DNA from 2 places in the Kitasatospora sp. NPDC018619 genome. Region 2 is predicted to be linked to the other one. Evidence: riboswitches for the same ligand, from Rfam matches in the RefSeq annotation. Region 2 holds a riboswitch; the other holds the start of a gene.

Region 1 (4,203 bases), on a different contig from region 2:
GCGACCGCCTTGGCCTCGCGGATGAAGCGGGCGGTGAAGCCCTCGTCGCCGGCCAGCGAGGGGTGCATCACCTTGAGCGCGACCACCCGGTCCAGGCGGGTGTCGGTGCCCTTGTAGACGGTGGACATCCCGCCGGTCGCGATGCGCTGTTCGACCCGGTACCGGTTGTCGAGCAGCGTGCCGATCAGGGGGTCGTGCAGTGCCATGTCCACCCGGAGAGTCTAGTGGGGTGCCCGGCCGCCGGGCCGGAGGACACCGCCCGGGGGCCTGGCTGTGCCCGGCTTGTGACACGCGGGGGGTGCCTGGACCCGCGTCCCGCGTCCCGCGCCCGGGGCCCGCGCCGACGCCCCGGGACGCGGGCTCAGAAGGCGGGGTGCTCCCGGGTGTCCAGGTCGGCCCGGCCGGCCATCGCCGAGGAGGCCTCGGCGTGGAAGCGGCGGGGGATCCGGCCGGCCCGGTGGGCGAGCCGGCCCGCCTCGGCGGCGTGCCGCATCGCCTCGGCCATCAGCACCGGCTCCTGAGCCCTGGTCACCGCGGAGGCGAGCATCACCGCGGCGCAGCCCAGCTCCATCGCCAGCGCCACGTCGGAGGCGGTGCCGGCGCCCGCGTCCAGGACCACCGGGACGCCGGCGCCCTCCACGATCAGCTGGAAGTTGTGCGGGTTGCGGATGCCCAGGCCCGAACCGATCGGCGAGCCCAGCGGCATGACGGCCGCGCAGCCCACGTCCTCCAGCTTGCGCGCCAGCACCGGGTCGTCGTTGGTGTACGGCAGGACGGTGAAGCCGTCGTCGACCAGCGTCTCGGCGGCGTCCAGCAGCTCGACCGGGTCGGGCAGCAGGGTGCGCTCGTCGGCTATCACCTCCAGCTTGACCCAGTTGGTGCCGAGCGCCTCGCGGGCCAGCCGGGCGGTCAGCACGGCCTCGCCGGCGGTGAAGCAGCCGGCCGTGTTGGGCAGCACCCGGATGCCGTTGCGGGTCAGCACGTCGAGCACGGAGCCCTGGGTGGTGGCGTCGACCCGGCGCATCGCGACGGTGGTCAGCTCGGTGCCGGAGGCGAGCAGCGCGCGCTCCAGGACCTCCAGGCTCGGCGCGCCGCCGGTGCCCATGATCAGCCGGGAGGAGAAGGTCTCCCCGGCGATGGTCAGAAGGTCGTCGGCCATGGTTCAGCCTCCCTGCACGGCGGTGAGGATCTCGACCCGGTCGCCGCCGTGCAGCGCCGTGCCGGGCCACGAACCGCGCGGCACCACGGCCTCGTTGAGCGCGGCGGCGACACCGGTGTTGGCGGCGCTGACGGAGGCCACCAGCTCGGCGAGGGTGGTCGTGGCGGGCACCCGGCGGGGCTCGCCGTTGACGGTCAGGGCGATGTCGTTCAGGGCGGTCTCGGTCATGGGCGGGCCTTCGTGACGGGGGAGTCGGGGGAGAACCGGGTGGGAGTGAACGGCCGCGCCAGCTCCGGGAGTTCGCCGGTGGCCAGGTACCCGGCGACCAGGTCGGCGCTCACCGGGGTGAGCAGCACCCCGTTGCGGTAGTGGCCGGTCGCGGCGACGAGGCCGGGCAGCGCGGTCGGGCCCAGCAGCGGGGCGTTGTCCGGCGAGCCGGGGCGCAGGCCCGCCGAGGTCTCCACGAGCGGGAGTTCGGTGATCCCGGGGACCAACTCGTGCGCGTCGCGCAGGAGTTCGTACACCCCGCCGGCGGTGACGGTGGTGTCGTAGCCCTGCTCCTCGGTGGTCGCGCCGATCACCAGCTCGCCGTTCTCGCGCGGGACGACGTACAGGTGCTGCCCGCGGACGACCGCGCGGACGTTGCGGGAGAGGAACGGCCGGTAGGACTCCGGGACGCGCAGCCGCAGGATCTGGCCCTTGACCGGACGGATCGCCGGCAGCACGCCCGCCGGCAGGCCGGGCAGCCGGTGGCTGTGCGGGCCGGCGGCGAGGACGACCCGCTCGGCGCCCACCGTCTCCCCGGTGCTCAGCCGGGCGCCCGCCGCGCGGCCGCCCGCGACCAGCAGCTCGACCGCCTCGGCCCGGTGCAGCCGGACCTCGGCGCGCTCGCAGGCGGCCGCGAGGGCGGTGAGCAGCCGGCGGGGGTCGACCTGGTGGTCGTCGGCGACGTGCAGGCCGCCGCGCACGCCCGGGGCGAGCATCGGCTCCAGCCTGCGGGCCTCCCGGCCGGTCAGCCAGGTCGAGTCCAGGCCGAGGCGCTGGTGGAACGCGTGCAGCTCGCGCAGCTCGGCGCGGTCGTCGGCGTCCTGGGCGACGGCGAGCGTGCCGCACCGCCGGTAGCCGGTGTCCAGGCCGCCGCTCGCCTCCGTCAGCTCGGCGGCGAAGTCCGGGTACCGTTCGTTGGAGGCCATGCCGAGGCGCAGCAGCGGCTCCTCGCCGTACTGGAGCTCGGTGACCGGGGCGAGCATCCCGGCCGCGACCCCGGCGGCGCCGCGGCCGTGCGCGGGGTCGACCACGACCACGTTCCCGAGGCCGCGCTGCGCCGCGCGCCAGGCCACGGCGAGGCCGATGACGCCTCCGCCGATCACCAGGACGTCCGTGCGGGCGCCCGGTAGCAAGCGTGACAAAGCTGCTCTTCTCCCTTCGCCGGTATGACCCGGATCAGGTTCGGACGGTCGCGGGCCGTGCCAGCCCGCCTCTCAGCCCGGTCCGCCGGGCTCCCGTGTGGTGCCCCCACCTTAACGCCGGGCCCGGCCCGGCCGAAGGCCCGTACGCGGGGCGGACGTGCGGCCGGGGCGGGAGGGCCGGGGCGGGAGGCCCTCCGGCCGCCCGCGGGCCGCTGGGTACAGTGACGTGCGTGGCAGAGCTGAGCGCAACGGACCGGGTGGTCGTCGTCGGAGCCGGGCTGGCCGGGGCGCAGTGCGCCCTCAAGCTGCGGGAGGGCGGCTGGCAGGGGCGGATCGCGCTGGTCGGCGAGGAGCCGCACGCGCCGTACGACCGCCCGCCGCTCTCCAAGGACGTGCTGCTCGGCAAGGCCGACTCCACCGCCCTGGACATCGACTACGGGCGGCTCGGCATCGAGCTGCTCACCGGCCGCCGGGCCACCGGCCTCACCCCCGGCGTGCTGCACACCGACGCCGGCGACCTCCCGTACGGCGCGCTGGTGATCGCCACCGGCGCCGTCCCGCGCGCCCTGCCCGGCGCCGAGCGGGCGCACCTGCTGCACACCCTGGACGACGCCCTGGCGCTGCGCGCGCTGCTGCGCCCCGGGCTGCGGCTGGTGCTGGTCGGCGCGGGCTGGATCGGCGCCGAGGTGTCCACCGCGGCCCGCGCGGCGGGCTGCCGGGTGACGGTGGTCGAGGCAGGCCCGGCGCCGCTGCCCGGCGCGCTGCCGGCGGAGGTCGGCGCGGCGATGGCCGCCTGGTACGCCGAGGCCGGGGTGGAGCTGCGCTGCGGCGTCGGGGTGTCCGCCGTCGAGCCCGGCGCGGTGCTGCTGGCCGACGGCTCCCACCTGCCCGCCGACGAGGTGGTGGTCGGCATCGGGGCCCGCCCGGCGACCGGCTGGCTGGCCGGCTCCGGGGTCGGGCTGGACGCGGCCGGCGCCGTCGTGGTGGACGGGCGGCTGCGCACCTCGGTGCCCGGCGTCTTCGCGGCGGGCGACTGCGTCAGCTACCCCTCGGCCCGGGCCGGCGCCCGGCTGGCCGTCCAGCACTGGGACCACGCGCTGCGCTCCGGCGAGGCGGCGGCCGCCGCCGTCCTGGGCGTGCAGGCGCCGGCCTACGACCCGGTGCCGTACTTCTGGTCGGAGCAGTTCGGGCGGATGGTCCAGTACGCCGGGCGGCACGCCGAGGGCGACGAACTGCTCTGGCGGGGCGGCCCGCGGGACGCCGACTGGTCGGTGCTCTGGCTGCGCGACGGCGTGCCGAGCGCGGTGCTGGCGGTGGACCGGCCGCGCGACCTGGCCCAGGGGCGGAAGCTGGTCGAGCGCGGCGCCGCGCTCGACCGGGCCCGCGCCGCGGACCCCTCCGTGCCGCTCAAGGGGGCCGCCGCTTAGCGCCGGGCGGCGTCGAGGTGGCAGTCTGGTGCCGTGAGTGAGATCGATGCCAAGACCGAAGCCCTGGTTCCCGAGTGGCTGTACCTGCCCGACATCTCCGAGCGGTGGGGTGTGCTCGTCACCGAGGTCCGCAACATGGTCAAGAAGGGTGACCTGATCGCCGTCCGCCGCGGCCCCAACAAGTCCCTCCAGGTCCCGGCGGCGTTCG
Region 2 (4,203 bases):
GGCGATCACCTGGACGGCGGGCACCGTGCGCGCCGCCCTCGGGGGCAGGTCTGTGCTGGTCACGGCCCCAACGATAGGCGGCGGAGGTGAAGCGCGGACGAAGACGGCCCCAACCCGTGGGGCCGTCTTCGTTCCCGGCCGGGCCCGGCCCGGCTCCGGACGGCTCAGCTCCGGACGGCCCGGCTCCGGGCGGCGCGGCGGCGGGCCAGCGGGGTGAGCGCCCAGGTGGCCAGGGCGGGCACCAGGAAGGCGAACAGCGAGGCGGAGGTCCACTCCTGCGGGGTGAAGTGCAGCGCCTCCCGGACGGAGGTCCAGAAGCCCGTCCACCAACCCGCGACCCCGGTCGGCGCGATGAGCTGGTAGACCGCGAAGCCCAGCGCCCACGGCAGCAGCATCAGCCAGCGCGACGGCGCGTCGGCGGAGAGGTCCCAGCCGCGACGGCCGGCGCCGAGGAAGTAGTCCACCACCAGCACCGCCAGCAGCGGCACGAACACCGAGCCGATCAGGCCGAGGAAGCCGTAGTAGGTGTCGGTGAACTCGTCGATCTGCAGCGCCAGCACGGTGGTCAGCGCGCCGATCGCGCCGGAGAGCACCCGGCGGTCCGCCCTCGGCAGCAAGTTCTGCACCGACATCGCGGTCGAGTACACGTTGGCGAAGGACTGGTCGGTCTCGCGCAGCACCAGCACCAGCAGGAACAGCCAGCCGGCCCAGACCCCGAGGAAGGAGTCGAAGATCCGGTTCGGGTCGCCGTCCGACCGCAGCAGCGCCATCAGGCCGAGCACGTAGCACCAGACCTGGGCGATCGTGTAGCCGGAGAAGCTGCCCCAGAACGCCGAGCGCGGGGTGCGCGAGTGCCGGGTGTAGTCGGCGGCCAGCGGGACGAAGGAGACCGACACCGCGATCATCGCGTCGGTCGCGCCCAGGAAGCCGTGCCAGTTGCCCGCGCCCGGGTCCGGCACGCCCTGGCGGCCCAGCTGGACGGTGAAGTACACCATCGCCACCGCGACCGCCCCGGCCACGAAGCGGCGCAGCACCGCGATCGAGCCCAGCGGCCAGATGGTCAGCGCGGTGGTCAGCGCGCCCGCGAGCAGGACGAACAGCCAGCGGTAGCCGCTGGTGTGCGCCACGGTCTGCGCGCCCGCCGAGATGGTCAGCAGCTCGAACACGCCCCAGCCGACGCACTGCACGATGTTCAGCACCGTCGGCAGGTACGACAGCCGGGTGCCGAACAGCCCGCGCAGGTTCGCCATCGCGGGGGCGCCGGTGCGGGCGCCGATCAGCGCGGCCACGCCGAGCATCGCGGTGCCGACCGCGGTGCCGACGGTGATCGCGGTGACCGCCGCGGCCAGCGACAGCTCGCTGCCGCGGGCGCCGAGCACGGTGGCGGCGGTGGAGAAGCCGATCAGGCTGACGCCCAGGTTCATCCAGAGCGCGAAGTGGTCCCGGAACCGCAGCGTGCGCGGCGGCTCGGTGTCCAGTACCAGGGGCGCCTCCACGTGCTCGGCGCGCCTGGAGGGGTCCAGGACGGCGGTGGCCGCGGACCGGGAGGAGTCCCCGGAGGAGGGCGCACCCGAAGGAGAGGATGGCGAAGCAGGCGGCATGGCCGATACTCCCTACGCCGGCATTACCCGGACAGGTTCCGGCGGTCTGCGCCCCCTCGACCGCCCGCCGTCCCGGTGGCGTACGGTCGTCATGCGCACTCTCAGCCTGGTGGGTCCAAGCTCCCGCGTGTCAGTTGTGAGCGACAGGCTAACCGGCACGGGGTCGAACACCCAAGGCCGAGGGCGCGCGGTCCGCATCGCGGGACGTCCGGCGGGGGAGGGGAGCCTCGGCCGTCGGTACCGGTGTCGGTGCCGGCTAAGGATTCTTATGAGTTCTTCAGAGGGGTCCTTACGGCAATCGAATCGACAGTGCGAAAAACTATGGTCCTTGGTTCTGCCAGCTATGGAGGTCGTCCGTGAGCACCGAGCGCGAGGTTGGGCCCACCGGGCCGCAGGGGGAGCAGCCCGCCGGCCGGGGAGCGGCCGAGTCCGTTTCCGAAGGCCCCGCTCAGGGCGGGCACCAGCCGACCATGGCCTTCCGGCGGGTGCCGGAGCAGGAGACGGGCGCGGTCGAGGCCGCCGCCGCCGAGTCGGCGCCGGCCGCCGACGGGGCCGAGGGCGCCCCGGCCGCGGGCGGGCACAAGCCCACCGTCGCCTTCACCAAGGTGCCCGCACCGGAGGCGCCGGCCGCGCCCGCCGCGGCGGAGCCGGCCGTGGACCCGGCCACCGGCTACATCGACGCGCCGCCGCCCGTCCTGCCGCCCGCCCCGCCCGCCGCCCCGGCCGGGCCGCCGACCGGCAACCCGTACGCCACCCCGAGCCACGGCGTGCCCGCCGCCGGTGCGCACGAGGGGTACGGCGCCGCCCCGGCCGCGCCCGCCGCCCCCGGCCACCACCCCTTCGGGGCCGGCCAGCCGCTCGGCGGCTGGGGCCCCGCCCACGACTCCGCCCCCGGCGGTGCGGGCTACCCCGGCGGCCCGGCGGGCCCGCTCGGCTACCCGGCGGACCACGCCGGCGGCCCCGGCGGCCCGCGCCGCAGGCGCAACGGCCTGGTCGGCCTGGTCGCGGCCGTCGCACTGGTCGCCGGCGTGGCCGGCGGAGCGGTGGGCGTGACCGTCGCCGACCGCGGCGACAGCGTCAGCTCCGCGAACGACCACCGCAGCACCACCGTCCAGGCCAGCGACACCCAGAAGAACGAGCCCGTCCCCGGCTCGATCGCCGCCATCGCGCAGAAGGCGCTGCCCAGCGTCGTCACCATCAAGGCGCAGGGCAACGGCGAGTCCGGCACCGGCACCGGCTTCGTCTTCGACACCGAGGGGCACATCCTCACCAACAACCACGTCGTCGCGCCGACCCTCGGCGGCGGGAAGCTGACCGTCAAGTTCGCCGACGGCAGCGCCTACAGCGCCTCGGTGCTGGGCCACGCCGAGGGCTACGACGTCGCCGTGATCAAGATCGACAACCCGCCGAAGGCCAAGCTGGCCCCGCTGCCGCTGGCCGACTCCGACAAGGTCAACGTCGGCGACGCCACCGTCGCGATCGGCGCGCCGTACGGCCTGGAGTCCACCGTCACCAGCGGCATCATCAGCGCCAAGGACCGCCCGGTGGCCTCCGGCGACGACACCGGCTCGCAGGCCTCGTACATGAACGCCCTGCAGACCGACGCCTCGATCAACCCCGGCAACTCCGGCGGCCCGCTGCTCGACTCCGGCGGCGCGGTGATCGGCATCAACTCGGCGATCCAGTCCAACGCCTCCGCCAACGGCCGGGCCGGCAGCATCGGCCTGGGCTTCGCCATCCCGATCAACCAGGCCAAGTGGGTCGCGGATACCCTGATCAAGACCGGCAAGCCGGTGTACGCCAAGCTCGACGTGCTGCGCAACGACGACTACAAGGGCGACGGCGCGCAGATCCAGACCAAGGACATCCAGGGCCAGCCCGCCGTCACCCCCGGCGGCGCGGCCGACAAGGCCGGCCTCAAGCCGGGCGACGTCATCACCAAGCTCGGCGGCGTCCCGATCGAGAACGGCCCCGCCCTGGTCAGCCGGATCTGGACGCACAAGCCCGGGGAGACCGTCGACGTCGAGTACACCCGCAACGGCCAGACCCTCAGCACCAAGGTCACCCTCGGCCAGCGCGAGGGCGACCAGCCGTGACCCCGCGCGCACCGGAACGTGTGCGCCGAACCCCGCCGGACCCGTTAGGCTGACCTCCGCCTGGAGAGCTGCCCGAGCGGCCTAAGGGAACAGTCTTGAAAACTGTCGTGCGGTGACCCCGTACCGTGGGTTCGAATCCCACGCTCTCCGCCGGTAGGGAACCACCTGCTCAGGGCGGGTGCCGACATCGTTCGGCACCCGCCCTCGGTGTTTGTCCCGCGGCCGCCGCGGGCGCGGTTGACCCTGACACGGTGGCAGGCGATGGAGTGGTCGCACCATGTTGAACATCGGAGACTTCGCCAGCCACGGCCGGGTGTCGGTACGGATGCTGCGCCACTACGACGCGATCGGGCTGCTGCGGCCCGCCCGGGTGGACCCGGTCAGCGGGTACCGCTTCTACGAGGCGTCCCAACTGGCCCGGCTGAACCGGGTGATCGCGCTCAAGGAGCTCGGCTTCACCCTGCAGCAGGTACGCGCCGTCCTGGACGAGCGGGTGGACGCGGCCG

The links. Region 2 has a riboswitch for thiamine pyrophosphate ahead of ACH5AR_RS07440 (purine-cytosine permease family protein). Riboswitches for the same ligand answer to the same signal wherever they lie in the genome.
Region 1: linked by a shared signal. The riboswitch ahead of thiO (glycine oxidase ThiO) and the one ahead of ACH5AR_RS07440 (purine-cytosine permease family protein) in region 2 are both predicted to bind thiamine pyrophosphate.

Annotation. Positions count from the first base shown of each region.
Region 1 is NZ_JBISAI010000008.1:140,521-144,723, forward strand. Features, by position in the region: gene pknB (Stk1 family PASTA domain-containing Ser/Thr kinase) at 1-206, opposite strand, end outside; gene ACH5AR_RS14860 (thiazole synthase) at 362-1,159, opposite strand; gene thiS (sulfur carrier protein ThiS) at 1,163-1,387, opposite strand; gene thiO (glycine oxidase ThiO) at 1,384-2,568, opposite strand; TPP riboswitch at 2,563-2,675, opposite strand; gene ACH5AR_RS14875 (NAD(P)/FAD-dependent oxidoreductase) at 2,790-3,995, shown strand; gene ACH5AR_RS14880 (Rv2175c family DNA-binding protein) at 4,029-4,203, shown strand, end outside.
Region 2 is NZ_JBISAI010000004.1:44,798-49,000, reverse strand. Features, by position in the region: gene ACH5AR_RS07445 (glycerophosphodiester phosphodiesterase) at 1-63, opposite strand, end outside; gene ACH5AR_RS07440 (purine-cytosine permease family protein) at 165-1,601, opposite strand; TPP riboswitch at 1,594-1,738, opposite strand; gene ACH5AR_RS07435 (S1C family serine protease) at 1,958-3,697, shown strand; tRNA gene ACH5AR_RS07430 (tRNA-Ser) at 3,760-3,847, shown strand; gene ACH5AR_RS07425 (MerR family transcriptional regulator) at 3,975-4,203, shown strand, end outside.